Regions from separate parts of the Paenibacillus sp. WLX1005 genome, predicted to be linked through region 1. Evidence: a T-box and tRNA genes for the amino acid it is inferred to sense, from the RefSeq annotation. Region 1 holds a T-box; the other holds one or more tRNA genes.

Region 1 (15,370 bases):
CTCCAAAACGCTGCATACCGTATGTGAGGAAGCTCGTTGCCCGAACATTTACGAATGCTGGGCGAACCGGACTGCTACATTCATGATACTGGGAGATATCTGTACGCGCGCTTGTCGTTTCTGCGCCGTGAATACAGGGATGCCGACGGAACTTGATTTGCAAGAACCAGAAAGGGTAGCTGAAGCCGCAGAGCAGATGGGCCTGAATCATTGTGTAATTACAAGTGTTGCCCGTGACGATCTCAAAGACGGCGGGGCGATGATTTTTGCGGAAACGATCCGTGCGATGCGCAAACGCCTGCCATTGTGCAGTGTGGAAGTGCTCATTCCTGACTTTATGGGCGATATTGAATCGCTGCGCATTGTGATGGATGCCAAACCGGATATTTTGAACCATAATATTGAAACGGTAGAGCGCATGTCTGATCGGGTCAGAGCGAGAGCAAAATACCCACGCTCGATGGAACTGCTGCGCAACTCCAAAACATTGCAACCAAACATTCCGACCAAATCCAGCATCATGCTGGGCGTAGGCGAGGAGTGGGATGAAATTTTACAATCTATGGATGACCTGCGTGCCGTGGATTGCGATATTCTGACGCTGGGTCAATATTTGCAGCCAAGTCCGAAGCATCTGAACGTGGCGAAATATTACACACCAGAAGAATTTGCGATTTTAAAAGAAGAAGGACTGAAGCGCGGATTCAGCCATGTGGAATCCGGTCCGCTCGTTCGCAGCTCCTACCATGCGCATGAACAGGTAAAATCCGCATCGAAGTCGAAGGAAACTTCGACCGTTTAATTGCGAAAGGCGGGACGACCTTGATTCAGATTGGTGGCAAAACCTACGAGATCATCAAAGAATACCGGAACGGCTGGAATGTCGATATTTTCCGTGAACGCTATAGCGAAGTACTGGAACGGTATGATTATATTTTGGGCGATTGGGGCTATAACCAGCTTCGACTCAAAGGATTTTACCGGGATGGTCATCCGAAAGCGGCGAAGGACAGTTCTCTATCCAGTCTGACCGAGTATATTAACGAATACTGCAATTTTGGCTGTGCCTACTTTGTTCTGCAAAAGACCAAAGACGGCCCGCCGGAAGCCAAGTCCAGCGAGGGCGGCGACAAACCACAGCGCTCCAGCAGAAGTCACGGCAAACGTGACCGTGGTGACCGTCAGGACAAAGGCTCTTCCGGTCAAAAGCAGGGCAAGCAACAAGCTTCTGCCCAAGCAACAGCCGCTGGTTCTGCTGACAATCAAGCCAAAGAGTCATCTCCACGGCAAAAGCAGCAGAATAACCAGAATCAGAACCAACAGCATCACCAGAATAATCAGCAACGTCAGAACCAACAGCAGTCTCCTAATCAACAGCAGCAAGCTTCCAATCAACAACCGCAACAGCAAACGCAGCAACCTTCTCCATCCCAGCGGAACAATCCGGCACCTGCTCCGGCAGCTCCTGCACCCGTAGCAGCCCCACAGGCAGCCAACGAGCCGCAAAAGGATTAAATAACCTTCAATGAAACTCCTTCTATACTTACTGTGAAATACAGTGAATGCAGAAGGAGTTTTTATTTGTGAAATTTAAAAAAGTACAAAATGTACATTCTGTACTTTTTTCATTTATAGTCGTATAATCATACATACAGAAAGGAGTGCTTTTTATGAATGCTATACAAAGTGCTACTGAAGTAAGAGCTAACTTTGGACAATATATTGATGATGTTGTTAGAGTGAAACCACAATTCGTCAAACGTAATCGCGATATTATTGCCAGTTTTTCCATAGAGCAGCTAAAGTTAATTTTTGCAGCATACGAGTTTACTTTTGAATATGAACAGACAAACGACACATTCGTTGGTTCGATTGAACAAATTGAAGATATTATTGCCGAAGCAAACACGCTTGAAGAATTAAAATTGTCTCTGGCTACTCAATTATTTGAATATGCGGAAGAATATTTTGAATATTTTGAGCAGTATCAGAATGCCCCTAACCGTAAAAAGCATGTTCCCTATATTATGCGTGTACTTGTCTATAACAGTCCTGAAGAGATTGTAAACCTGTTACATGGCTAGTTGGAAAGACTTAAGAAGGTATCTGCAAAGAGATGGTTGGGAAATGTACAGACGGGGCGTCGATGATATGTATAGAAAAGTTTTACCTAATGGGGATATTTTAAAATGTCGGGTTTCTAGAGGAATAGGTGAAATTTCTCCTGCATTGTTCAGTAGGATTTTAAAACAGCAGCTGCACACGGACAAAGAAACATTCAACTCCAAAATCTAGGTGATATACAAACAAGCCTTCTTCACTCCAACGGGATCAGCCGGCGGAGAGAGGAAGGCTTGTTTGCATGTATACAATTAAAAATGTGGTGTAGCGTCACTACGTATTGCTACTGTCAGCTGTCAGTTCAACCGAGGAACGACTGTCTAACCCGATTCCAGAACGGATACGGACGGTAGCGGGCGAAGCTGACGCGGATGTTGGACACCTGACAGCGGATCGAGATGAGATCGTCGATTGGAATGTTCAGATGATCCACAGTCAGCTGCAAGCGCTGCTGCTTGCGCGAGTGAATATCGCAGTGGTGATGCTTGGGCAGCATCATGGACGAGCCGAGTGTGCGATAGACTCGATTGTTGATCGACGCAATCTCGGCGATTTGTAGCGCTTCAATCGTCGGATGCACCATCGCCCCGCCAAGTGCCTTGTTATAGGCTGTACTGCCAGAAGGGGTAGAAATGCAAATGCCGTCACCGCGAAACATTTCGAAAATCTCATCATTGATGTCCAGCTGTGCCACGATGGTCGTGCCATCTAGCCCTTTTAACGTAAACTCGTTCAGTGCCGTATAGCGAGATACCCCGCTTTTGGCGTGAATTTCCAGATCGATCAGCGGATATTTGACGATTTTCGGATTGTGATCGTCTTCTTCGCTAACCTCACCAGCCATGAATTTTACCAGATCTTCCAGCTCATCTGCTTTCCAGTCGGCATAGAAGCCGAGATGACCGGTATGAATACCGACAAAGGCAAGATCAGGAATATGGTCAATAAACGTATGAAAAGCGTGCAGCATCGTGCCGTCTCCGCCGATAGAGACAACAATTTCCGGCGATTCCGCATCGAGCTGAAAGCCATATCCGGCAGCCAGCTTATGAAACCGTTCACTTAGTTCGATCGATAGTTGGTCTCCGCGATCCAGTACATAGTATCTCAAGTTGGGGAAGCTCCTTTATCCAGAATCGTTAACCTGCTCCCTTTTGATGATAATCAATTCTGGCAATGAAAACAATCTTTTTGGGCAGGGATCTTCACAGAACACATCTCCAAACCATAGATAAAGAGCCAGTTGGCAGGCAAACGTTGACATTCGTTAGGCTTATGCAACAAAACCGCAATAATACGATCTTTTGTAAAGAGCCTGTAATCTAATTGTTAAAGTAAACGCTTACAAAAAGGGTACTATTTCGCAGTCAGTATGGTAAAATGAATACATAAGTTAACCGTAATCAACCGTCGGTAGTCAACAACACATTCAAGAATTGGAGTGATCATGATGGGTATAAGCATTATTTCCGGACTTCTAGTGTGTGGTTTTGTATATGTCATCCGATCCTCTTTCGCGCAACCCGGGGAAGAAGACGGCAGCATGTACTGAAATCAGTTGGTATGACGTATGGGCTGAATGAACAACTGCTGCAAGTCAGCAGGGTGAGCAGTATGAATTGAATTGTTGAACTTGAACCTATAGACGCAGCCGCGTAGATACACTCGGCTGCACAAGGACGCTAAACATTGAGTTAGCGTCCTTTTTTATATGTCATTGTCTTGAAATGATCGGTTTATACCAGATCAGAGGCGACAGGCATTGTTGACGACCGTGGGATAGCAGAAATTTCGACAACGCGCGTCCCACTTGCCGGGTAACTATGGTATACTTTGGGCAACGACGTAACGAAAGTTGGCGATACCCTTTGAATAATCGTGCATCTCTTTATGAGCTGCTTGGCGGTGCCGAAGGTGTCCGCCGTCTGGTGGAGGCTTTTTATCCGAAAGTGCAGCAAGACCCATTGATCGGTCCTTTATTTCCAGAAGATATTTATCCTGTGATGGAGAAACAGTATATGTTTTTGTCACAGTTTTTTGGTGGTCCATCGTTATTTTCTGATGCGTATGGTCATCCGATGATGCGTGCGCGGCATATGGCGTTTCCGATTACGAATGAAAAGGCAGATGCCTGGCTAGCTTGCATGAATGCAGCGCTTCAGGAGATTGGCGTGCAGGATGAATTGCGTCAATTCGTAGTCGACCGTTTATCCGGTCCAGCACATCATTTTGTGAACAGTCATTGAGTTCTGTATCGTCAGCATACAGAAGTATAAATAAACGTGGGGGAAGAAGTACAGATGGAGGAGTCCATACAGTTAGAACCGCTATATCAAATCAACGTCCAATGCCCGCAATGTGAGGAATCGTTTCAGACGAGTCGGGTACGACCAAGTCTAAAACGCGTCTCACGCCGGGATTCTGATTTTTGCGCATATTACCAGCATGAGAATCCTGATTTCTACGTCGTACGGGTTTGTCCGCATTGCGGCTTTGCCTCAACGGAGAATTCGATGGCTACACTCAGCTCCGCCCATAAGCAAAAGTTTATGACCGAAATCGGTAATCGACTTGCCAAACGTGATATGGGCGGTCATCGCACACGCGAGCAAGCACTGGAAACGTATAAACTGGCACTGATGTGTGCGCAAGCAATCGGTGACAGAGAACGGATTATTGCTAGCTTTTTGCATCATATCGCATGGTTGCACCGTTACAATGGCGAAACCGAGCAGGAACTGCGCTTTTTAAAATACTGCATGGATTCGTACATCCGTGTGTATGAACTAGAAAGTATCGGCGGTAGCGATGCTCGGCTCATGTTCCTGATCGGTGAGCTGCACCGGCGTCTTGATCAATTTAACGAAGCGGTCAAATGGTTCTCACGTGTTATCAACGACCAGCGCATTACCGATTCCGCGATGATTCGTGCTTCGCGTGAGCAATGGGTCGTTCTGCGCGAGCAGATGCTAGCGAAAAATCACGAGCTTCCGCATGAGATGCAGGAGTAGTCAGCAGGATACTATGTTTAGAAAATGCTGAAACTTTAAAGATAAAACACAAAAAAGAACCGTCTTGCGCACAGTATCCAGTGCACAAGATGGTTCTTTTTCTCATTATTTCTGCTCACATGTAAACAACATCCGTACAAGATACCTTTATCCGCGTATTCTCCATACGTAGCTAATGAACCATGTTCTAGTGACAAACGTGCTTGATCGGCGGTTCAATCAGCGTAAAATGGTATCCGTCAGCAAATAATCGCTATCACTGTCCAGCAAAGTCACCCGATTGCTGCAACATGGGAAGACGAGCAGCCTTTTTTTACCGTTGCGGATTGTTGCCAATTCCTTCGGCTTGATCGGTAACAGCACATTGCCAGCTTGGCAAAAGGGGCAGTCTTGAATATATACATCGTTCATCACAATATCGTAAGGCCATGCCTGGTTGAACGGAATCATTGAGACTTGTCACCCTGTTCGTCCTTAGCCATTTCAGCCAGTTTCTGCATTAAAATATGCTGAGGCATGTGCATCAGCTGTTCAAGCGGGATATTCAGCTTCTCTGCCAGCTTGACGGCGGTATCAGCTGAGATTTGTAGTGGTCGCATGTCAGGCTTCCTCCTCCATACCAAAATAGTGTTGAATTAGAGTATACTATAGTTATACCCACTTGGCGATGAGAGATCTATTGTACATAGCAACCGCAGGTGGTCTGTCTGCAAACTTACACAGAAAGGTGATGTCATCATGAACCATCCGCTTAACCAAACATGGAATCTGGAACCGATCTTTGCTGGAGGCTCTGGCTCGGAACAACTGCAACAGCACTTACAGCAGCTGACCGAAGATATTACAAAACTGACTGAACAGGTCAAAACCGTGTCTGCTCCGAACACAGTAGAAGAGACAACGGCTTTTGACGGTTTGCTAGAACAACTGCAACATGCTCGGATTCGTCTACGCGAAGCTGCTTCCTTTGCAGGTTGTCTGACTGCACAGGATCAGAGTGATAAGCAGGCGGTTCGTCTGTCGGCATCGCTTGGCGATTTGTCAGCACGTTTGCAAAGTCTGTTTGTACAATTTCAAAGTATCCTGCTGAATACAGAAGATGACGTATTCGCACAGTGGATCAAACGCCCAGAAGTGGAGCCGATCTCCTTTTTCCTGAACGAAATTCGTAGTCTGGCACGTGAGAAAATGACACCAGAACTGGAAAGTCTGGCGCTAGGTCTGGCGGTTGATGGATATCATGGCTGGAGTGACTTTTATGATACGATCGTAAGCCATGTGCGAATTCCATTTGAACAAAATGGTGAAACCGTGCAGTTGTCCGCTGGACAGGCTGCCAACAAAATGAACGATACAAACCGAGAAGTACGTGAAGACATGTTCCACAAATGGGAAGAAGCATGGACTGGAGTAGAAGATTTCTGTGCCGATACGCTCAACCATCTAGGTGGATTCCGTCTGAAATTGTATGATAATCGTGGCTGGAACAGTGTACTCAAGGAGCCGCTGCATATAAACCGTATGTCTCAGCAAACGCTGGATACGATGTGGGATGTTATTGTCAAAAATAAGCCTGTCTTCGTATCGTATCTGGAACGGAAGGCTCAAGTGCTAGGCGTCGAGAGATTGAGCTGGAATGACGTGGATGCGCCAATCGGTAATGTGGATAGTCAAGTTAGCTATGACGATGCCGCCGATCTGATCGTAGAGCAGTTCCGCAAGTTTAATCCCGATATGGCAGACTTTGCGGTCAAAGCATTTGACCAGCGCTGGATTGAAGCGGAAGATCGTGCTGGTAAGCGTCCGGGTGGCTTCTGTACATCGCTGCCGCAAAGTAAGGAAACCCGTATTTTCATGACCTATAGCGGTACAGCATCCAATGTATCAACGCTAGCACACGAACTCGGTCATGGGTATCATCAGCATGTGATGAACGAGCTGCCTGCGTTCAGTCAACAATATGCGATGAATGTAGCGGAAACGGCGTCTACATTTGCGGAAATGATTGTTGCCGATTCACTGGTCAAAGGTGCAGCTAACGATGAAGAAAAGCTGTCTCTGCTAGAAGATAAAATTCAACGCAGCATTGCTTTTTATATGAATATTCATGCGCGCTTCTTGTTTGAAACACGCTTTTACGAGCAGCGTCGTTCCGGTATGGTAGGTAGCGAGCAGCTGAATGAATTGATGGAAGAGGCGCAGCGTGAAGCGTTCTGCGATACGTTGTCTTCGTATCATCCACATTTCTGGGCATCCAAGCTGCACTTTTACAAAACGGGCGTGCCATTTTATAACTTCCCGTATACATTTGGCTATCTGTTCAGCACCGGTATCTATGCGCTGGCTCAACAAGAAGGTGCAGGCTTTGCTGCTCGTTATGATGCGCTGCTGCGTGATACTGGTCGGATGACAGTCGAAGATCTGGCACAGAAACATCTTGGTGTCGATCTGACACAACCAGAATTTTGGCAGCAAGCAGTCGACGCGAGTATCGCCGATGTGAATCTATTCCTGGAAATGACTGCTGACCGGGTACAACAATAATTTGTTCCAATACGCATGATGTAGTTGGTAAAAAGAATGTCATTCCTGCTGCATGAATACACAGTAAAAGATCCAATTCATGCAACACATGATGTAAAGAAGGCTTTGTCTTTTCATAGACAAAGCCTTTCTTTTTTTATTACCGACTCTTAATTTTTGCATAAATGCGCAAGTTATAAAGTGACAAATTTAACTCAGTTGCTGTCGTAAAACACAGCAGAAAACAGTATAATAACAGTGAAAAATGTCGAATAATAGTTATAAAGACCTATTTATTGATGATGTGCTTGCCACTACTCCATAATCACCATATAATGAGTCCGAAGTCCTGAATTTACATGATTGACAGAGAAAGGAAGGGGAACAAATGCCTAAAAATGATTTGTTTTCATTATCCAGACAAGTAGACATTGTGTTCAAAGAACTGGAAAATGAATTGGCGCATCTGGATTCTGGTACAGTATTCGTACAGATCCGCAACAACACGATTGGTAAGTTTGGTATCAAGCATAACCCGATCAGTGGTAGAAACGGAGAATGGAGCGGTCCAGAAGATGGATTGACGGCAATGCAGATCAAATCGTTCCGCCAAATGGCAATTGAATCGCTAAAATTCAAAAACCACTGGACACACGGAGAGATCAGTTACGAATTCGCTGTATCCAAAGGATTAATCATGGTCGACACTGTGATCGAATCTAACTACAACATGGCGAACCACATGATTCGTTATCCAAGAGCTACATACAACGAGGCAAATGCAGAATTGTCGTAATTAGCCAGTATGTACACCGTCGATCTAACGATTGGTGAGAAGCAAGTAGTAGGGATTTAGCTGTGGTAGCAAGGCAATACGTAGCAAGAGGTAGAGTGTAGAAAAGTAGATTGAAATAAGAGTGAAAGCAGAACGAAACTAGAACCAATTTGAAACAAAACTAGATATAACAAGCAATAAACACAAACTATATGAGCAAAAATCATAAGCAGCACTTATTCAGAAGGAACGTAGTTATCAAGCAATTGTTACGCATCTATTCGCAAAGTAGTAACAACAGAATCAAGCGGTACACTAGAACGTATCATACGGATGTACAACCAATATCATAACTAGCACTAAACGCAATACCGCCATTGAACCGGAACAGGCATCATGATTCCTGCCATTATATTATTTTATATTCCTATTCGGCTCGATTGAGCCACATACCCGGTGTGCTGGGATGGAACAATGGATAGCACGATCATATCAAACAAAAGCGACTCCTTATGGAGTCGCTTTTTGTGTGTAGATGGATTCAGCTAGGTCGCACAACGCAATATCGAAGCTATGCAGCAGCCTTGATCCGAGGCAGCAACACAATCGTTTGCTCCGTTACAGCTATGTTTCTGTTACAGCAGTATTTCTATTACAGTTGTGTATATTTCTCAATAACATCCAGCTGTAGATTCAATTCCACCGGTTGCCCGGGATGCAATTCGATCAGACCGGTAAAGTCGCGTGGATGTGTCGAATTCGGTGCGTCCGGCAGACTTGTATACGGCTCGATACATAAGAACTGGTCGCTTTCGCCCTTGGTGTACAATACCCAGTATTTAAAATGATCCGGATCAGCAGAATAGCGCAGCCCGTAACCATCATCGCGTTTCAATTCGGCACTCACTGGACGTTTATCACCAATGCGCAGCAGATTGTCCCAATTGCGATGTTGCATATTCATGCCGGTATTCAGTTCGTCCCATTCCTCCAGCGGCACGACTTCGCCAGTCGGAATCTGCTCTTCATCCTGCAAGAGCTGATTGCTCACCGGGATTTTCAGCGTCCAACGCTCCGGTTCGCCATCTAACAGGAACCAGGTATGTAGACCGAATCCGAACGGAGCGGAGTTTTGCCCCAGGTTGGTAATTTTGAGGCGTTGCATTAGAGAAGTTCCTTGCAATTGCAACGTCATTTCCAGCTTGAGCGGGGTAGGGTATTGCCGAATCCAGTTGGGATCATCAGCCGTTAACAACTCGGTAACGATCTGGCAACCGTCTTCGCTCTCATCAATATCAGCAACTCGCCATGACTGGGTACGATGCAATCCGTGAATATGATTATCGTTAGCTGTATTTTGATCAAACTGATACTCCACACCGTCGAATTCAAAATGTCCACGGCGAATACGTCCCGGCGGCATCAGCATAGGCATACCGAAGTGGTATGGCTTTTGCAAATAAAAATCAAGTTCGCTTTCTTCAGGACGGCGCAAAATCTCGCGGTTTTCCTGTACATCGCGCAGTCCGATTACATTGTTGCCAAGCTTAGGCAGCAGCGTGACTTCGAGCTGTTTGCTTTTGAGAATATAGGTTTCATATTGGTTCCAGGTTCCTTTGCTAACTGTCATTGCGCGGCTCCTTCCTCATCTTGCAGAACAAATAAAGTGCAAATATAGTATCATTATCATACCAGATTTTTTGGGCAAAAAGCGATTTGACATTTGACGATTTGCCAATTATGATGAGTTTCAAAGAACACGCAGCACCAACGCGTATTTTTGTAAATATCGGAAAACGATGATAGAGAAGAGTAGGCAGAAGAATGCTTCTACAGAAAGCCGGTGGGTGATGGAAACCGGTGAAGATGGTTTGCCGAATGGACTCTGGAGTGCCAGGTTGAAGCGGAGATTGCACAGCGATCGTCCTCAGTATGCCGGCCGGCAGCCCGCCGTTAACGTGGCATAAAGGCCGGATCAGAACCGCTGGGTTCAGTTATGAACGGGACAGCTTCACGTTTGGCGTTTGGACGCTGTTATGTGCTTGCGATTGTAAGATGCAAGCATGCGCACAGACTGCTGCGATGTATATACGACGCACAGTTTGCTGTCTGTTTGAGTATTCTTTTCCGGTAAATAAGGGTGGCACCACGGTCACACGTCCCTTGCAGGATGTGGGCCTTTTTTGCGTTCGCCCATATCCGATGATGGTGCAGGCGGATCAATGGGTAAGCCATTCGAACGCGCTGTACATAACAATAGCACGAAGGTTATACATGTCAGCTGAACACTCCTGATATGTAGAATACACACAGCTGTATACGTAGTAAGCCAACGACAAGGGAGGAAATAAGCATGAAAACTGTACTATCCGGCATTCAGCCAAGCGGTCTGTTGACGATCGGTAACTACATTGGAGCCATCCAGAACTTTGTTCAACTGCAACATGAATACAACTGTTACTTTATGGTTGTCGATCTGCATGCGATCACAGTAGCTCAAGAACCAGCAGCACTGCGCGAAGCATCCGAATCGGTTGCTGCGCTGTATCTTGCCGCAGGTTTGGATCCGTCCAAATCGAATATTTTTATGCAATCGCATGTGCCGCAGCACGCGGAACTGGGATGGATTATGACAACGCTCGCTTCGATGGGCGAGCTGGAACGTATGACTCAGTTCAAAGACAAATCCGCAGGTAAAGAAAATATTGGTACCGGTCTATTTGTATATCCGGCACTGATGGCAGCGGATATTCTGCTGTATAATGCGGATCTAGTACCGGTTGGCGATGATCAGAAGCAGCATTTGGAGCTGACACGCGATCTGGCTGCGCGCTTTAATCACCGCTTTGGTGAGTATTTCACCATTCCAGATCCGTACATTCCCGAAGTGGGCGCACGCATCATGTCACTGGATGACGCTAAGAAAAAGATGAGCAAAAGCAGCCCGAACGCAGGCAGTTATATCGCCGTGCTAGACCCGCCAGATGTCATTCGCAAAAAGTTCAGCCGCGCGACAACGGATTCTGGACGCGAAGTGCAATATGATCCGATCAACAAACCGGAAGTGAGTAATCTGATGACGATTTATTCGCAATTTTCGGGCTTGAGTCTGGCGCAGGTAGCTGACAAATTCGAAGGTCAAATGTACGGAGGATTCAAAAAGGAATTGGGCGAAGTGGTTGTTGCTGGTCTGGAACCGTTGCAGCAGCGCTACAAAGAAATTCGTGAATCCGGCGAGGTACGCGACATTCTCCGCCAGGGCGCACAACATGCACAAGCCTCAGCGGAGAAAATATTGACTGGCGTCAAAGAGAAAATGGGCTTTTTGCCTGTATCGCGATAAGCGGTTGTATGCTCTGCTGGGCAATGCAGCGCTGCAAGAACATACGGATCATGCGTATCGGTCAGGCAGGGTGATTCCCGCTACGGCGTTGTTGTTTGGCTTTGATGACAAAGCCCCAGCCAATATTGCCAATAGCAACGACACCAAGCAAAATGGCGAGCCAGGCAGAGTACGAAATAGCAACAGCACAGAATAACAACAGAATAATGGAAGAAAAGGCAAACCAGGCGGAAAGAATCTTGCTCATAGCGATGACAGCCTCCTGAAATAAATAAGATGGATGAGAGCGGGTGTTGGTTCGATTTACCCAAATGGGGTGAATCGGAACACACCTGCTTTTTACATGATACAGTCTCGACAGCATATAATATACATCCCGAAGCAGAAGTCATGTAAGCGTATTACAAGACTTCTGTTTTCTATTTTGCCGTAGTTTGAGAAGATGGTCAAGCCAAACGAAAGCCAGAATGACTATATACAAATGTCGGGAATACGTTATAATAACGATGTTATAATGATAATGATTCTCACTATTAATTGGAAGAAAGCGGCGGTATGCTTTGAGTAGATTACACAAACAACTGAAAACAGGCATCTGGTTTGCCTGTGCTGTAGCCGGGCTATTGCTGTCCGTCTTTTTTGCCATTTCGTATGGAGCGAAGGAATTGACGCTGTCGGCTGTATGGTCGGCGGTTTTTCATTATAACCCGGCGGCTACGGCGGATCAGATTATTTATAATCTGCGTTTGCCACGCGTCATCGGGGCAGTCATTGTCGGTATGGCATTTGCTGTTGCCGGTGCAGTCATGCAGGGGGTCACGCGTAATCCGATGGCGGATACTGGCGTGCTCGGTATCAATGCCGGTTCGTCGTTGGTGGTGGCGTTGAGCTTTGCCTTTTTGCCGACATTATCGTATTCGTCGCTCATGCTGATGTCCTTTGTCGGAGCGGCGCTGGCGACGGTATTGATCGTTGCATTGGGCGCATCGACACCGGGCGGGCTGAACTCGATGAAGTTGACAGTAGCCGGAGCTGTGATTGCGGCAATGCTGCATTCACTTAGTACGGGCATTGCTATCTATTATGATCTCAGTCAGGATCTGGCATTCTGGTATGCAGGGGGCGTCGGCGGGATTAGCTGGGATCAACTGAAGCTGTTAGTGCCAATCATTGTACTAACGACGATCTGGGCGATCACGCTGGGCAGACCGATTACCTTTCTGGCACTTGGTGAGGAGTCGGCGGTTAATCTAGGTGTACGGGTACGATGGATCAAAGTGCTGGCACTGATTGCTGTCGTGATTCTGGCAGGGGTATCGGTATCGGCAGCAGGCGCGATCAGCTTTGTCGGGCTAGTGATCCCGCATATTGCACGCCGCTTGATCGGTGTTGATTATCGGTTGATCATTCCGTTTTCCGCATTGCTGGGTGCGATGTTGCTCGTCTGGGCGGACTTTGCATCACGGATGGTACAGCCGCCGCGTGAATTTGCGATTGGAGCGATGGTCGCAATGGTCGGTGTTCCATTCTTCCTTTATCTGGCGCGCCGGGAAGGGAGGGGACTGTGATGGATCTACATAGCGTACAGATGAAAAGAGCTCGGCGCGCATGGCTCGTTAGTCTGCTGCTCATCGTTGTGTCGTTGCTAGTTGTACTCGTCAGTCTCAATACTGGCACAATCCGCTTGTCTCCGCTGCGCGTACTGTCCACATTATTTGGCTCAGGTAGCAGGCAAGAGCAACTGATTTTGTTTGATTATCGGCTGCCGCGTATTCTCATTACGATGCTAGCGGGAAGTGGCATTGGGATTGCTGGAGCGATTTTGCAGGGAACGTCGCGTAATTCGCTCGCTGATCCGGGTATTCTTGGTATTCATGCCGGAGCCGGGTTGGGCTTGATTGTGTATGTGTCTTTTTTCCGTACATTGGAAGGTTCGTCCTCAATCTGGATACCGATCTTCACCTTTGTCGGTGGTACGCTCACAGCATTGCTCATCTTCACCCTTGCCTATGACCGCAGACGCGGATTGTTGCCCATTAGGCTTATACTGGTTGGCATTGCAGTAGCGGCGGGTATCAGTGCACTGACACTGCTGTTATCGCTTCGGTTGAACGAAGACACGTACAGCTTTACCGCGACTTGGCTGGCGGGCAGTGTATGGGCGCGCGATTGGATTCATGTGTGGACGCTATTGCCGTGGATCGTGCTGATTGTACCGTGGGTATATTATCGTTCATCCCGACTTGATTTGTTCGCGCTTGGAGATGAACTCGCACTAGGCGTGGGCGGTCATGTCAGTCGCAGCCGGATCGAAATGCTGCTGCTGGCGGTGGCTCTGTCGTGTGCGAGTGTAGCGATGGTCGGTTCTATTGGCTTTATCGGATTAGTCGCGCCGCATATTGCGCGTCGTCTGACCAGTGCGCAGCACAAATATTTTCTGCCTGCTGCCGGATTGATCGGACTGGTCATTTTGCTAACAGCGGATACGATTGGACGCTCGATTTTCCAACCGAATGCTGTTCCTGCTGGTGTCGTCGTATCGGCGATTGGGGGACCGTATTTTCTGTATTTGCTGTTCCGAAGTAAATTTTGAACAGAGATTATGTTTTGAAATGTAAACAGGCAATACAACTATAAATAAGTATCCATTTGGAGGAGTAAGAGACATGTTGAAAAAGGTACATCTATTTATCGTATTGGGGCTGCTGATTGCTCTGCTGGCAGCATGCGGTCAGAGCGCAAGCACGACCGAAAGCAGCGCTACTGGTGAAGCATCATCCAAAGTTAAAACCGAGAATGGCACTATTACACATACAGCCGACGCACGCGTTGCATCGCTGTCCATTCATGTCACCAATGATTTGTTGGCATTGGGCATTCAGCCTGTCGGTTCGGTCATTGGCGGCGATATTAAAGACTTCCTGCCACATGTAGCGGATCAATTACAAGGTACTACCAAACTAGGCAAAGCCGATGATCCTGATATGGAGGCATTGCTGGCGTTGAATCCGGATGTAATCTACGTCGACGAATCCATTTCCGGCACAGACCTTTCCAAATTCGAGAAAATCGCACCAACCATATCCATCAACATGGACGAAGGCACATGGCAGGATCACCTAAAACAAATCGCCGGGCATATCGGACTGACTGACAAAGCCGACGCATTTATTAAAGAATACACACAAAAAGCCGATGAAGTCAGCACCCTGATCCATAGCAAACTGGGCGACAACGCCAAAGTCATGGCAATCCGCGCTACCGCCAAAGAACTGCGCGTGATGAGCACCGCTCGCCCACTTGGTCCAATTATGTACACCGACCTGAAACTACAAGCACCAGACATGGTCAAACAAATCTCTACCGACGAACCATTCGCCGTCGTCTCCAAAGAAGTACTGCCCGACTACAACGCCGACGCGATCTTCGTCATCATCAGCAAAGGCAACGAAGCGCAGGCAACCTTTGACGAACTAGAGAAAAACCCAGTCTGGCAAAACCTAAAAGCCGTCAAAGAAAAACACGTCTACATGCTCGACGGTCAAAAATGGCTAGACTACTCATCCCTAGGTCACCGCATGGCACTAGACGACGCCG
Region 2 (15,370 bases), 2.1 Mb from region 1:
CCGAAGGTGGGGTAGATGATTGGGGTGAAGTCGTAACAAGGTAGCCGTATCGGAAGGTGCGGCTGGATCACCTCCTTTCTATGGAGAATCGTCTTCTGCAACGAAGACATTCAACTCTAAGTCGTTTGGGAAACCAGACGCGGGTCACTACGTTGACCGACATTCACTTCGTTGTTCAGTTTTGAGAGGTTAATCTCTCGATGTAGATTGCGTCATCGTTTGGTGGTGATGGCGGAGGGGTTCCACACGTACCCATCCCGAACACGACCGTTAAGCCCTCCAGCGCCGATGGTACTTGGACCGCAGGGTCCTGGGAGAGTAGGACGCTGCCAAGCGATGCATCTTCATCATTTCTATTGTGGGCCCTTAGCTCAGTTGGTTAGAGCGCACCTCTGATAAGGGTGTGGGGTCGGTGGTTCGAGTCCACCAGGGCCCACCATTTTTTATTTCATACTGTATATGGGGCCATAGCTCAGCTGGGAGAGCGCCTGCCTTGCAAGCAGGAGGTCAGCGGTTCGATCCCGCTTGGCTCCACCAATATTATTTTGACAAGTTGATCCTTGAAAACTGGATACCGAAACGAAACATCGCGTTTTAGAAGACTGTTCTTACTGAACACTGTGTAAACAGGATCGGTAACGAAGAGTAAGATAGGTTCTTCTTTTGATAAGAAGACCACCAACTAGGTTAAGCTAGTAAGAGCACACGGTGGATGCCTAGGCGCTAGGAGCCGACGAAGGACGTGGCGAACAACGATAAGGCCTCGGGGAGCTGTAAGCAAGCTTTGATCCGGGGATGTCCGAATGGGGAAACCTCACTGGATTCATCTCCAGTGACTCACATCTGAATACATAGGATGTGTAGAGGCAGACGAGGGGAACTGAAACATCTAAGTACCCTCAGGAAGAGAAAACAAGAGTGATTCCGTCAGTAGCGGCGAGCGAACGCGGAACAGCCTAAACCAAGAAGCTTGCTTCTTGGGGTTGTGGGACGTCTCTTTGGAGTGACAAAGGAATATGGTAGATGAAGAGGTCTGGAACGGCCCGCCGTAGAAGGTGAAAGCCCTGTAGTTGAAAGTATATTCCCTCCGAGACGGATCCCGAGTAGTGCGGGGCACGTGAAACCCCGTATGAATCTGCCAGGACCATCTGGTAAGGCTAAATACTCCCTAGCGACCGATAGTGAAGCAGTACCGTGAGGGAAAGGTGAAAAGGACCCCGGAAGGGGAGTGAAATAGAACCTGAAACCGTGTGCTTACAAGAAGTCAGAGCCCGATCTATGGGTGATGGCGTGCCTTTTGTAGAATGAACCGGCGAGTTACGTTCCCGTGCAAGGTTAAGGTGAGAAGCCGGAGCCGCAGCGAAAGCGAGTCTGAATAGGGCGACTGTAGTACGTGGACGTAGACCCGAAACCGGGTGATCTACCCCTGTCCAGGATGAAGGTACGGTAACACGTACTGGAGGTCCGAACCCACGCACGTTGAAAAGTGCGGGGATGAGGTGGGGGTAGCGGAGAAATTCCAATCGAACCCGGAGATAGCTGGTTCTCCCCGAAATAGCTTTAGGGCTAGCCTCGGAAGGTGAGTCGCGGAGGTAGAGCACTGATTGGATGCGGGGCCCGCAAGGGTTACCAAGTTCAGTCAAACTCCGAATGCCGCAGACTTTATTCCGGGAGTCAGACAGTGGGTGCTAAGGTCCATTGTCGAAAGGGAAACAGCCCAGACCATCAGCTAAGGTCCCGAAGTGTGTGTTAAGTGGGAAAGGATGTGGAGTTGCCCAGACAACCAGGATGTTGGCTTAGAAGCAGCCACCATTGAAAGAGTGCGTAATAGCTCACTGGTCGAGTGACTCTGCGCCGAAAATGTAACGGGGCTAAACACACCACCGAAGCTATGGCTTGATACATCTGTATCAGGGGTAGGGGAGCGTTGAATGAGGATTGAAGGTGTACCGCAAGGAGCGCTGGACATCATTCAAGTGAGAATGCCGGTATGAGTAACGAAAAGATCAGTGAGAATCTGATCCGCCGAAAACCTAAGGGTTCCTGAGGAAGGCTCGTCCTCTCAGGGTAAGTCGGGACCTAAGGCGAGGCCGAAAGGCGTAGTCGACGGACAACAGGTTGAAATTCCTGTACCACCGAAAGCCGCTATGAGCAACGGGGTGACGCAGGAGGGTAGTGACGCAGGCTGATGGATGCCTGTCTAAGCAGTGAGACTGGTGTGTAGGTAAATCCGCACACTCTAAGGTCAAGCTGTGATGGGGAGCGAAACTTACAGTAGCGAAGGTCATGATCTCACACTGCCAAGAAAAGCCTCTAGCCAGGAAGCAGGTGCCCGTACCGCAAACCGACACAGGTAGGTGAGAAGAGAATTCTAAGGCGCGCGGAAGAACTCTCGTTAAGGAACTCGGCAAAATGACCCCGTAACTTCGGGAGAAGGGGTGCCCCGGTAGTGTGAATAGCACGAGGGGGCCGCAGTGAAAAGGCCCAAGCGACTGTTTAGCAAAAACACAGGTCTGTGCGAAGCCGCAAGGCGAAGTATACGGGCTGACGCCTGCCCGGTGCTGGAAGGTTAAGGGGAGTGGTTAGTCTTCGGGCGAAGCTATGAACCGAAGCCCCAGTAAACGGCGGCCGTAACTATAACGGTCCTAAGGTAGCGAAATTCCTTGTCAGGTAAATTCTGACCCGCACGAATGGCGTAACGATTTGGGCGCTGTCTCAACGAGAGATCCGGTGAAATTTTAATACCTGTGAAGATGCAGGTTACCCGCGACAAGACGGAAAGACCCCATGGAGCTTTACTGCAGCTTGATATTGAACTGGGGTGCGATTTGTACAGGATAGGTGGGAGCCTTGGAAGAGGGAGCGCAAGCTTCCTTGGAGGCGCCGTTGGGATACCACCCTGATCGCATCTGAGTTCTAACCTAGTACCGTGATCCGGTACGGGGACCGTGTCAGGTGGGCAGTTTGACTGGGGCGGTCGCCTCCTAAAATGTAACGGAGGCGCCCTAAGGTTCCCTCAGAATGGTTGGAAATCATTCGAAGAGTGCAAAGGCAAAAGGGAGCTTGACTGCGAGACCTACAAGTCGAGCAGGGACGAAAGTCGGGCTTAGTGATCCGGTGGTACCGCATGGAAGGGCCATCGCTCAACGGATAAAAGCTACCCTGGGGATAACAGGCTTATCTCCCCCAAGAGTCCACATCGACGGGGAGGTTTGGCACCTCGATGTCGGCTCATCGCATCCTGGGGCTGAAGTAGGTCCCAAGGGTTGGGCTGTTCGCCCATTAAAGCGGTACGCGAGCTGGGTTCAGAACGTCGTGAGACAGTTCGGTCCCTATCTGTCGTGGGCGTAGGAAATTTGAGAGGAGCTGTCCTTAGTACGAGAGGACCGGGATGGACGCACCGCTGGTGTACCAGTTGTTCCGCCAGGAGCATCGCTGGGTAGCTACGTGCGGACGGGATAAGCGCTGAAAGCATCTAAGCGTGAAGCCCCCCTCAAGATGAGATTTCCCAAGTAGTAAGACCCCTTGAAGACGACGAGGTTGATAGGTTGGGGGTGGAAGTGCAGCAATGCATGGAGCTGACCAATACTAATCGGTCGAGGGCTTATCCAAGATTCTAAACACGCGATGGATCGTTTCGGATTCAGTTTTCAGGTGATCAACACATCTGCACGTTTGGTGATGATGGCGGAGGGGTTCCACACGTACCCATCCCGAACACGACCGTTAAGCCCTCCAGCGCCGATGGTACTTGGACCGCAGGGTCCTGGGAGAGTAGGACGTTGCCAAGCGAAATAGCAAGACTAGCCACTTCTAGGGAGTGGCGACTATTCCCTGATAGCTCAGTTGGTAGAGCACTCGACTGTTAATCGAGTTGTCACAGGTTCGAGTCCTGTTCGGGGAGCCATATGGAGAGGTGTCCGAGTTGGCCGAAGGAGCACGATTGGAAATCGTGTAGGCGTCACAAGCGTCTCGAGGGTTCGAATCCCTCTCTCTCCGCCATATGTTTTCTCTATTAATTATAAGGCCCGTTGGTCAAGGGGTTAAGACACCTCCCTTTCACGGAGGTAACAGGGGTTCGAATCCCCTACGGGTCATATCTTTACTTCAATACTCATAGTATTGATTGTACATAGAAGTTGATAGGTTTGACATTAACTTGAAAATGATGATACAATCAATCTTGTGTCCTATGGAGACTTAGCTCAGCTGGGAGAGCATCTGCCTTACAAGCAGAGGGTCGGGGGTTCGATCCCCTCAGTCTCCACCATCTAGAATTTCTTATCAACGACGCGGGGTGGAGCAGTCCGGTAGCTCGTCGGGCTCATAACCCGAAGGTCACAGGTTCAAATCCTGTCCCCGCAATGATGGAACCGTGGTGTAGGGGTTAACATGCCTGCCTGTCACGCAGGAGATCGCGGGTTCAAATCCCGTCGGTTCCGCCATTTTTATCTTGTATCTTCTCGGCTACTGGATTGAATGTAAGTAGAGAGTCGACACTGTACCATGCATCATTAAGGCTCGGTAGCTCAGTCGGTAGAGCAGAGGACTGAAAATCCTCGTGTCGGCGGTTCGATTCCGTCCCGAGCCACCATTTTTATTTACACTTGCCGGTGTAGCTCAGTTGGTAGAGCAACTGACTTGTAATCAGTAGGTCGGGGGTTCAAATCCTCTCGCCGGCACCATTTTTTCTTTCTTTTCTTACTATGGAGGCTTAGCGAAGTGGCCAAACGCAGCAGACTGTAAATCTGTTCTCTCTGAGTTCGGTGGTTCGAATCCATCAGCCTCCACCAGTTTTATAGGGGCATAGTTTAAAGGTAGAACAGCGGTCTCCAAAACCGTTAGTGTGGGTTCAATTCCTGCTGCCCCTGCCATATTATATTTTATTCACTTTTCATACTTTGGCGGTCGTGGCGAAGGGGTTAACGCATCGGACTGTGACTCCGACATTCGCGGGTTCAATTCCCGTCGATCGCCCTTTTATAGGGGATTAGCCAAGCGGTAAGGCAACGGACTTTGACTCCGTCACGCACAGGTTCGAATCCTGTATCCCCTGCCATTACTTCATTGAGCGGACGTGGCTCAGCGGTAGAGCATCGCCTTGCCAAGGCGAGGGTCGCGGGTTCGATTCCCGTCGTCCGCTCCATTTCAATTTTATATGGCGCCATAGCCAAGTGGTAAGGCACAGCTCTGCAAAAGCTTTATCCCCAGTTCGAATCTGGGTGGCGCCTCCAGTATTTTATTAAGCGCCCTTAGCTCAGCTGGATAGAGCGTTTGACTACGAATCAAAAGGCCAGGAGTTCGAATCTCTTAGGGCGCGTATCTTTTTAAATTATAAGCTCATTAGTTCATGAAGAAGTTCATGTGCTAATGAGCTTTTTTTGTTGTATTGTATTATTTTTTATTTTATATTGCATTGAAGCAGAATTGCTTTATTAACGTTCATTTTCCTATATACTCCCCGTCTAAGGTCTAGGTCAAAATACCATCCCCGGTCCATTTTGCAATGCTATCATTTTCTTTAGAATGTAGTTATAAGGCAATTGAGTATTAAGGGAGGTGAGTACAGTGAATATTAATCGGAAAAGTGTTGCAGCTGTCGGACTGATTGTCATTGGGGCATTGATTGTATTCGGAAAATTCGTTCCTGTTTTACATAGTCTGATGGGGCATTTGATCGGACTGCTCTTCCCAGTTGCATTGATTGCACTTGGTTATTATGCGCTTCAAAGTGGACGTAAAGTTCTTGGCTTCGTACTAGCAATCATCGGAGCATGTATTCTTTTCTCCAAACTTTCTTTCTTAATCGGACCAATTATTGGTATTGCTCTTGTTGTCGGTGGTGTCTATATGCTCAAGAATCGTCATCAAACGTACTAATTGCGTTCGAACGTTGAATGATGAAGTGGAATTACTAACCCGTGCACTACAGTAAGGGAGGGAGCATTTACCCATGAACATGTTCAAACGTATACGGGATATCACCGTAGCGACTTTAAATGAAAAGCTGGAACAAAGTCAGGATCCGGTTCGATTGATTGATCAGTTTTTGCTGGATACTCGTCAGGAGATTGCGGAGGCAGAGCAGCTGCATAACAGCATTTCGCATCACACACGTCAACTGAATCATCATGTGGAAAAAGCATCTGCAATGCGCCAGAAACGTGAAGAACAAGCGATGTTGGCTCTGAAAGCGGAAGAGGAAGAATTGGCACGTATGGCTTTGCAGGAAAAGGTTATGTATGAAGAAAAGGAAAACCAGTATCATGATTTGCTGGATAAAAATAAAGAAGCGCTCAACGAGATCGAGTATCAGTTGAATACGCTGAAATCGGAATATCAGATTGTGTATAGCAAACGTGAATATTATCATGCTCGCATGGAAACACTTCGTTTACAGCAGCAGATGAATCGACGTTTTGGCAATGGAGGCGGCAACATGCCTTCCTTTAATCGACTGGAAGATCGCATCTCTGATTGGGAGCTTGAAGCCAAAGCGGTACGTGATGTACGTCAGATGGACAGTTATCCATCCGGTGGTTCTGATCCCGCCAGTGCGATTGCACTTGATGCCGAGCTTGAGCGTCTGAGACGCAAGCTTGATCAGCAGCGGAAGGAGGGCTGAATATGCGACCGAAGTTGTACCGGTCGAGCAATGACCGGATGTTATCCGGATTGACGGGCGGATTGGGGCATTATTTTCAGATCAACCCGACGCTACTGCGGATACTGCTTATTCTGAGTATCCCATTCACGGGTGGAACTACGATCTTGATCTATCTGATTGCGATCTTCATCGTACCAAAAGAACCGCCTATGTATCGTCCGTTCGATTTTGGTCCGGATGCACATGATCCTCGTTTTGAACAGGATCGTTATGGTGGTGAACGTCATACGTATGGCGGGTATTGGGGAACTTCCCAGAATGCCTATGAGCCAGATAAGTATGCTGAGCCGCATAAAAGCAATACGCGTTATTTTGGCCAAAATCGCCCACCTTACGAACAGCCGGAGCCAGTCAATAAAGCAACCGCTGACTTGGACTCTATGATGAAAAATATCGAAACAAAAGCACTGCGCAAGGAAGTTGAAGAGCTTCGCAAAAAAATTGCTCAATACGAGAAGGGAGAACAATAACATGGGAGTATTTAAAAGATTGAAAGATATGACAAAGGCATCGGTAAATGAAATGCTGGATAAGGTGGAAGATCCGATTGTGATGCTGAACCAGTATCTGCGCGATATGGAAGCTGAGATTCATCAATCCGAGGTGACGGTAGCAAAACAAATGGCGAACGAGCGCCGTATGAAGCAGCGTTTGGAAGAAGCAGGTCGCATGGCAGCACAACGTGAAAGCCAAGCAACCGCAGCACTGAAAAGTGGGCAGGAAGAAGTGGCACGTCGTCTGCTGGAAGAAAAATTGTACTTTGATCAGAAGTATGTAGAATATGGCGATATGCATGCACAGGCGAAAGAGCAAGTAGCTGGTCTGATGACTCAATTGCATGAAATGAAAGACGAATTCTACAAAATGCGTAATAAACGCAATGAGCTGGTATCCCGTGCTCAAATGGCGAAAGCGAAAAAACAAATGGCGAAAGTTAGCTCCGGTGACTCTTTGAACCGTGGTAGCGCATCGCTTGGATTTAGCCGTATGGAAGAAAAAATTATGCAAATGGAAGCGGAAGCTGATGTACTGCGTGTTCCTTACAACAGCTCCGGCTATAACACTCCATATATCAATGCTGAGCAGGCTGAAAAGCAACTCAAAGTAGATGAGCAGCTGAATCTGCTGAAAAGCAAACTGGCAGGTCCATCCACACCTAAAACAATCGAATCTAGCGCACGACCTGCTGACGAATCTACGCATTGATTAGTCTCATAACATCGAATCTAATAAAAAGTATTGATGAAGACAATGATTGATATGCGTAAATTGAAGATATATTCTAGTCAGCAATATTGATTCCAATAAGTGTATACGTACCAAGTGATTACAAAGAAATATTTCGTAATACACGTAGATAATTGGAATGTTGATATGAGTTCAAGATACGTTCGTAATATGATATAGTTAGATAGGTTAAGCCATACAGCGTGTGTCTGATGCATGCAGTATGGCTTTTCCACTACATGCCTGGGATGGGCGGTAAAGGAGGGGTGACATGAACAGAAAAAGAGATGCAGCTGCGGTAGTGTTAATCGGGCTGGGAATGCTGATTTTGCTAGGACCGTTTTTTGGCTTTTTTACGATTGTCGCTCTTCTTTTGCTGCTGATCGGCGTACTTGGATTACGCAAAGGTAAAATGAAGCAGGGGTATATTTGTTTGTCGATTGGCACAGGGCTGTTGCTGTTGGATCATTTGGCATTAGTTCTAGGTATTGTGTTGATCTCGCTGGGATGGTTTTATTTCCGAGCGAACAAGGCGCACCGTGGGCAGAAGCATCATGCGAAGCAGAATTTTATCAATACGTCGCAGCATAATCGTGATCCATGGTTGATGCAAAGCAGTAGTTCGTGGCATGCCATTGGCGATATTGATTATGATTTGTCGCTGGCAATGGCTGAAGATGCGGAGACGGTGTTGTATTTTCAGGGGATTATTGGTGATCTTGATTTTACGATTCCAGAGGAGTATGGTGTGGAGATTGAAGCACATGTGCTGTTTGGGCAGATTGGGTTTGATCCGGATCGTCGGTCTGGCGTAGAGCGCAGACAGGGAGTATTGAACCGGGTGCAGTGGACATCAGCGAATTATGGCAGCAGTGTGCAGCGGGTGAAGTTGGTTGTATTTTATGTGGCAGGTGACTTGAATATTCGGTTGTCGGCATAATTAGTCTGTAGTTGTAGTTGTAGTTGTAGTTGTAGTTGTAGTTGTAGTTGTAGTTGTAGTTGTAGTTGTAGTTGTAGTTGTAGTTGTAGTTGTAGTTGTAGTTGTGTTTTGCTATAACTCGTTGGGATAGAGAGTAATGAGAGCGGATTTGTTTTCTATAATAATAGGTGGAAATGTATAGGGCTGTTTGAGTGAGATGAATGAGTTGGTTGTGATTGGATTTTGTAGAGTATGGAACAGGTGGGACGGGTGGATATTGGGAGGAGATGTTAGGATTTCTCGATTGCATCTGTCTTTTGAGTAGGAACGAATGAAGTGTGGATTGTCAGAGAAGGCTTATTTGTAACGGTGTATAGTTAATGTGCATAATGTACATTTCATATTCATGTTGGATTGTTACTGTATGTTTTATGTGGGTATACGGTTAATGGGAAGGCTATGACGAGATGCAGTTAAGCCGATGTCGGGACGGAGGGATACATAGATGACGAAACGGAAATCTGCTGACATGATTGTTCGCAGTATGAGTGAAGGGGTGCTGTTGGCAGTCCTTTTGTTGATTGTAGTGATGTATGTGCTATATACGTCCGGGCATCTCGATCTGGAGGATTCTTGGGAAGCGTGGCTGCGCACAGGCATTGCGCTATGTATTCCGGTGATGGTGATTGGGGCATTGTTTGGACTGTATCATTCACTGCGGCTCAAGATGCGGATTGATAAGCTGCGGGAGACACTGCTTATGTGGGAAAAGGGAAGCTGGTCGCAGACAGCACCAGAATGGGGCAGTGATGAGTGGACGCGGCTTGGCGAGCAAATGGATCGCATCGGTAAAAAGTGGGGCGATCAGATCTCCAGTTTGCAGCGGTTATCTACTAACAATGCACAGCTTGCCGAACAGGCGCGGGTCTCGGCGATTATTGAAGAACGGCAACGGCTGGCACGCGAATTGCACGATGCGGTATCGCAGCAGTTATTTGCGATTTCGATGACGGCGACTGCGGTGGGGCGTACATTTGACAAAGACCCAGATCGGGCGAAGCGGCAAGTGCAGTTGATCGAAGAGATGTCGTCAGTGGCGCAGTCGGAGATGCGGGCGTTGTTACTCCATTTAAGACCGGTCTATTTGGAAGGAAAACGATTATATCAGGGCATTAGCGAGCTAGTGCTTGAGTTACAAACGAAGATTCCGATGGATATTGTGCTGGATATGGATGAAGACCTTCGGCTTGTCAAAGGGGTGGAGAATCATCTATTCCGTATTGTACAGGAAGCGCTATCCAACACGCTTCGTCATGCTAAGGCGAACCGGATGGAGATTCGTATTTTGCAAAAGGTAGACGCTGTACGAGTGACGTTGCGCGATGATGGTGTAGGCTTTGATCTGGATGAAACGAAGCAGACGTCATACGGATTGTCCACAATGCGAGAGCGCGTGAACGAAGTTGGCGGTACGATTCAGTATATTACGGCACCGGGGAAAGGGACGCGGATTGAGATCGTTGTGCCGATCGTGACATTACACACAGAAGAAAGCGGGTGGGCATAATAAGATGGATAACAGTGAATTGATCAAGGTGCTGCTGGTCGATGATCATGAGATGGTGCGTATTGGTCTAGCGGCGGTGCTCGATACAGAGGATGGGATTGAGGTCGTTGGCGAGGCAAGTAATGGGAATGACGGAATCCGATTAGCGCAGGAGTATCATCCAGACGTTGTGCTGATGGATCTGGTGATGGATGGAATGGATGGGATCGAAGCGACACGTAAGGTGCTGGAAATTAATCCGAACTGTAAAGTGATCGTGCTGACCAGCTATTTGGATGACGAGAAAATGTATCCGGTCATTGAAGCAGGTGCATTTAGTTATTTGCTCAAAACATCTCGTGCAAGCGAAATTGCCGATGCGATACGTGCAGCGGTACGCGGTCAATCGGTATTAGAGTCGCAAGTTGCTTCCAAAATGATGAGCCGTTTTCGCGAACCAGCCGAGCGTGCATTGCATGAACAACTGACTGAGCGGGAGATGGATGTACTGCGTTTACTGGCACAAGGGAAATCCAATCAGGATATTGCGGATGATCTGATCATCGGGATTAAAACAGTTAAATTTCATGTGACCAATCTGCTCGCTAAGCTGGGTGTAGAGGATCGGACGCAGGCGGCGATTTATGCGTACAAAAATGGTCTGGCGGAATGATAGAATGGGTAGTTTGCTGTAAAAGCCCTATGGCTCATCCGTATTGGTAGCGAAATGAGAAGTATATCATTTTGTGATTACTTAACTGACCAACCTAAAACGCCTATCTGATATACATGAATAGAAAACCGGCACTTCGCAGTTGCCGGTTTTTTGGTACATTGGTATGCTGATTGCGTAAGCCAGCTTTTTGATTACGTAAGCGATATCAATTTTAGCTTTACAAGGTATAAGTACTTTTGATAGGTGGTCAGATGGTATGGAATCGGGTAATTATGGTAAAATACGATTGATCAAAATGGCATCATGAGCACTATCTCACCAGCGTGATTTTTGTCCAGTACAGCAGCACCTTGTTCACTCTGCGGTAAAACAAAAATTTACATAGAAAGTGGAGGAGCCATGACGGATAATCAAACTTTGGAATCATTGCAGGCGCCTAGCGCAGTATTTTTCATTTTCGGAGCTACCGGTGATCTGGCGAGTCGTAAACTATTTCCGGCGATCTACAGTTTGTATCGTGAAGGCAAGCTGGCAGAGGATTTTGCAGTCATTGGGGTCGCACGTCGTCCACGTACGAATGAGGAGTTCCGTGTGAATGTGCGGGATTCGATTGATGAATTTTGTCGATATAAAGTGCGGCAGGATGAAGATTGGGATACATTTGCGCAGCATTTTGAATATAAATCATTGGATATTAACAATGTAGACGGATTCCGCGAATTGAATGAGCAGACCGAAGCATTGGAACAGAAATATAGCATTCCGGGGAATCGACTGTTCTTCCTTGCATTGGCACCGGAATTGTTTGGTAGTGTGTCGACCAATCTGCGGGATGGCGGCATGCTGGATGCGGATGGCTGGAATCGGCTGGTCATTGAGAAGCCCTTTGGTTATGATCTAGAATCGGCACGCAAGCTGAATGGCGAGATTACGGAAGTGTTTAAAGAAGATGAGATTTTCCGGATTGATCATTATCTCGGCAAAGAGATGGTGCAGAATATTGAAGTGATTCGCTTCGGCAATGCCTTTTTCGAGCCGCTTTGGAACAATCAGCATATTGCGAATGTGCAGATTACTCTGAGTGAAACGGTGGGCGTAGAAGAGCGTGGTGGGTATTACGACCATTCCGGTGCGCTGCGCGATATGGGGCAAAATCATATGCTGCAAATGCTGGCAATGATCGCGATGGAGCCGCCAAGTCGTCTGCTGGCGGAAGACATTCATGATGAAAAGGTGAAAGTGCTGCGTTCGCTGCGTCCCTACTTAAATCCAGAGGATGTAGATCAAAATGTAGTACGTGCGCAATATACAGCTGGTCAGTCCAAAGGTAAAGAGCTACCGGGTTATCGGGAAGAAGATAAAGTTGATCCGAATTCGACAACGGAGACGTATTTTGCCGCGCGTCTGTTCGTGGACAGCTTCCGCTGGGCGGGTGTGCCTTTTTACATTCGTACTGGTAAACGTCTGCCGGTCAAAACGACAGAGATTATTGTTGAGTTCAAGCGTACGCCAACCAATGTGTATCTCGGTCAGCGTCATAATCTGGAACCGAATCTACTCGTGATCCGGGTCAATCCGATGGAAGGCATTTATGTGAAGATCAATGCCAAAAAGCCGGGCTCCGATTCTGAGATTCAGCCGCTGGCGATGGAGTTCTGCCAAAGCTGTATGATCGGTATCAATTCGCCGGAAGCATATGAGCGATTGCTGGAAGACGCAGCACAGGGCGATTCGACGTACTTTACCCGCTGGGATGAAGTAGCAGCGGCATGGAGCTTTATCGATCATATCGACAATGCGTGGAAACAGCACCCGGAAGATGTGAAAAATTATCCTGCCGGTTCATGGGGACCTGTAGAAACGCATCAACTGCTGGAGCAGGATGGCTTCCATTGGTGGCCAGTCAACGGTCAGGACGAAGATGATGTGATCTGGACGGCGAACAGTCGGTAAAAGAGGATAGACACTGCCCGCCGCATCACGTACAATAAATACAGCGATTTTTAACGATAAAACACTCTTGTGATTGCCATTCATAAGAGTGTTTTTGCTGTGGATATGGTACAATGAGAGCAGTCTATTTAAGCGATGAAGGGAACATGAACATGAGTAAAACGATAGATACACAATTGCAGCGTGAAGTCGATAAACGCAGAACGTTTGCAATTATTTCTCACCCGGATGCGGGGAAAACAACACTGACGGAAAAGCTGCTGCTATTCGGGGGCGCAATCCGTCTTGCAGGTACGGTCAAAGCGCGTAAAGCAAGCAAACACGCGACCAGTGACTGGATGGAAATTGAGAAGCAGCGCGGAATCTCGGTTACGTCTTCCGTGATGCAGTTTGACTATAATGGACACCGGATCAACATTCTGGATACTCCGGGTCACCAAGATTTCAGTGAAGATACGTATCGTACGTTGACTGCTGCCGATGCGGCTGTCATGCTGATCGACGTCGCAAAAGGTGTCGAGGCACAGACGATCAAATTATTCAAAGTCTGTGCACAACGTGGTATTCCGATCTTTACCTTTATTAACAAACTTGACCGTGAAGGTCAAAGTCCGTTCGACCTGATGGAAGAATTGGAGCAAGTGCTCGGTATTCGTTCGGTTCCAATGAACTGGCCAATCGGTATGGGACGTGAGCTATGTGGCGTATACGACCGGATGAAAACGCAGGTTGAGCTGTTCCAAGGCGATGACCATTCCACGATTGAAGTACGCAAGGTGGAAGACTACCGCGATCCACTGATCAAGGAAATGGCAGGCGAGTTTCTGTATGAGCAGCTGAGTCAGGATATTGAGCTGCTGGACGTAGCGGGCGATCCATTTGACTATGAAAAAGTGATGCGCGGCGAATTGACGCCAATCTTCTTCGGTAGTGCGATCAATAACTTTGGATTGCAGACGTTCTTGGAGAACTTCTTGGAGCTGGCACCGAAGCCGGAACCACGTCGCAGCACCGAAGGCATGATCGAACCAACGAACGAGAAATTCAGCGGATATGTATTCAAAATCCAAGCCAATATGAACCCCGCTCACCGCGACCGTATCGCATTCCTGCGTATCGTGTCTGGTAAGTTTGAGCGCGGCATGAGCGTGAAGCACGTACGTGTTGGCAAAGACATTAAGCTGGCGCAGCCGCAGCAGTTTTTGGCGCAGGATCGGGATATTGTCGAAGATGCGTATCCGGGCGATATTATCGGTTTGTTCGATCCGGGTATTTTCCGCATTGGAGATTCTCTGAGTCAGGGCGGGGGCATCGTCTTTGATGAACTGCCAACGTTCTCACCGGAAATCTTCGCCAAAGTTACAGCGAAAAACGCATTGAAATACAAGCAGTACCAAAAAGGTCTGGATCAATTGACCGAGGAAGGTACGATTCAAGTATTCAACGCAGTCAGCTTCGACGATATCATTCTTGGTGTTGTCGGTCAGCTGCAATTTGAAGTATTCGAATATCGCATGAAAAATGAGTACGGCGTAGATGTGCAATTGCAGCGTATGCCGTTCCAATTTGCTCGCTGGATCGTAGCGGACAATCTCGATCCGTCCAAATTCCGCATCAACTCGACGCTGGTGAAGGACAAAAAAGGCAACTATGTTGTTCTGTTCGAAAACGAGTATGCGATGAGAACGGCAATGGAGAAAAATCCAGATGCCCAATTCTTGCAAACGGCACCGTAAAGTATAGACAGTCTGTACAACAGACAGATGTAGAACGAGCTAAATGTGTCTGTTATGAATAGTACTTTCTGTAAAGCCAAGCAGTGTACTTTACGCATAAAAAGTATTGGTTTGGCAAATAGGTTATACAGCATACAATCGCAGATTGTCTGGCAGCATGCAGCAGTGCACTGGCCTGCCGGGCGATCTGCTTTTTATTTGAGAATAATGGTAGAAATGGTGGAGGTACAATATGGGCAGAAAGCAATATGCCGTCATCGGAATCGGACGCTTCGGTTCCAGTATTGCCAAAACGCTGAGCGAAATGGGCTTTGACGTGCTGGCAATCGATTCAGATGAACATCGCGTACAAGAAGTATCAGCGATTGTCACACAGGCAGTAGTCGCAGACTCTACAGATGAAGAAGCACTGCGTGCGATTGGACTACGCAACTTTGACGTTGTCGTTGTGGCGATCGGGGAGGATATCCAGTCGAGCATTCTGACGACCCTGATCCTCAAGGAAATGGAAATCCCGACGATTCTCGTCAAAGCGCAAAACGATCTGCATGCCAAAGTGGTGCAGCGGATCGGTGCGGACAAAGTCATTTTCCCAGAACGCGATATGGGGGTGCGGGTTGCGCATCATCTGACCTCGCCGAACGTG

What was found. A T-box is a leader RNA that pairs with one kind of tRNA and senses whether it is charged. The one in region 1 lies ahead of trpS (tryptophan--tRNA ligase), so its partner is inferred to be a tRNA-Trp.
Region 2: it encodes a tRNA-Trp, which carries the amino acid that the T-box ahead of trpS (tryptophan--tRNA ligase) is inferred to sense. The anticodon was not compared.

What each region holds. Positions count from the first base shown of each region.
Region 1 is NZ_CP176756.1:4,455,263-4,470,632, reverse strand. Features, by position in the region: gene lipA (lipoyl synthase) at 1-802, shown strand, start outside; gene ACE3MZ_RS19110 (YutD family protein) at 823-1,515, shown strand; gene ACE3MZ_RS19105 (hypothetical protein) at 1,671-2,084, shown strand; gene ACE3MZ_RS19100 (NAD kinase) at 2,423-3,232, opposite strand; gene ACE3MZ_RS19095 (globin) at 3,990-4,367, shown strand; gene ACE3MZ_RS19090 (DUF2225 domain-containing protein) at 4,422-5,132, shown strand; gene ACE3MZ_RS19085 (hypothetical protein) at 5,352-5,582, opposite strand; gene ACE3MZ_RS19080 (YycC family protein) at 5,579-5,731, opposite strand; gene ACE3MZ_RS19075 (M3 family oligoendopeptidase) at 5,871-7,676, shown strand; gene ACE3MZ_RS19070 (O-methyltransferase) at 8,044-8,451, shown strand; gene ACE3MZ_RS19065 (aldose 1-epimerase) at 9,083-10,060, opposite strand; T-box leader at 10,221-10,597, shown strand; gene trpS (tryptophan--tRNA ligase) at 10,784-11,773, shown strand; gene ACE3MZ_RS19055 (hypothetical protein) at 11,835-12,020, opposite strand; gene ACE3MZ_RS19050 (FecCD family ABC transporter permease) at 12,334-13,341, shown strand; gene ACE3MZ_RS19045 (FecCD family ABC transporter permease) at 13,341-14,366, shown strand; gene ACE3MZ_RS19040 (ABC transporter substrate-binding protein) at 14,440-15,370, shown strand, end outside.
Region 2 is NZ_CP176756.1:965,373-980,742, forward strand. Features, by position in the region: rRNA gene ACE3MZ_RS04185 (16S ribosomal RNA) at 1-78, shown strand, start outside; rRNA gene rrf (5S ribosomal RNA) at 219-335, shown strand; tRNA gene ACE3MZ_RS04195 (tRNA-Ile) at 361-439, shown strand; tRNA gene ACE3MZ_RS04200 (tRNA-Ala) at 462-537, shown strand; rRNA gene ACE3MZ_RS04205 (23S ribosomal RNA) at 686-3,612, shown strand; rRNA gene rrf (5S ribosomal RNA) at 3,675-3,791, shown strand; tRNA gene ACE3MZ_RS04215 (tRNA-Asn) at 3,832-3,907, shown strand; tRNA gene ACE3MZ_RS04220 (tRNA-Ser) at 3,911-4,002, shown strand; tRNA gene ACE3MZ_RS04225 (tRNA-Glu) at 4,026-4,097, shown strand; tRNA gene ACE3MZ_RS04230 (tRNA-Val) at 4,195-4,270, shown strand; tRNA gene ACE3MZ_RS04235 (tRNA-Met) at 4,292-4,365, shown strand; tRNA gene ACE3MZ_RS04240 (tRNA-Asp) at 4,370-4,445, shown strand; tRNA gene ACE3MZ_RS04245 (tRNA-Phe) at 4,519-4,594, shown strand; tRNA gene ACE3MZ_RS04250 (tRNA-Thr) at 4,610-4,685, shown strand; tRNA gene ACE3MZ_RS04255 (tRNA-Tyr) at 4,709-4,793, shown strand; tRNA gene ACE3MZ_RS04260 (tRNA-Trp) at 4,801-4,874, shown strand; tRNA gene ACE3MZ_RS04265 (tRNA-His) at 4,905-4,977, shown strand; tRNA gene ACE3MZ_RS04270 (tRNA-Gln) at 4,985-5,059, shown strand; tRNA gene ACE3MZ_RS04275 (tRNA-Gly) at 5,072-5,146, shown strand; tRNA gene ACE3MZ_RS04280 (tRNA-Cys) at 5,161-5,234, shown strand; tRNA gene ACE3MZ_RS04285 (tRNA-Arg) at 5,247-5,320, shown strand; gene ACE3MZ_RS04290 (hypothetical protein) at 5,569-5,880, shown strand; gene ACE3MZ_RS04295 (PspA/IM30 family protein) at 5,954-6,625, shown strand; gene ACE3MZ_RS04300 (PspC domain-containing protein) at 6,628-7,137, shown strand; gene ACE3MZ_RS04305 (PspA/IM30 family protein) at 7,139-7,873, shown strand; gene liaF (cell wall-active antibiotics response protein LiaF) at 8,166-8,834, shown strand; gene ACE3MZ_RS04315 (sensor histidine kinase) at 9,319-10,380, shown strand; gene ACE3MZ_RS04320 (response regulator transcription factor) at 10,385-11,032, shown strand; gene zwf (glucose-6-phosphate dehydrogenase) at 11,435-12,988, shown strand; gene ACE3MZ_RS04330 (peptide chain release factor 3) at 13,141-14,724, shown strand; gene ACE3MZ_RS04335 (potassium channel family protein) at 14,957-15,370, shown strand, end outside.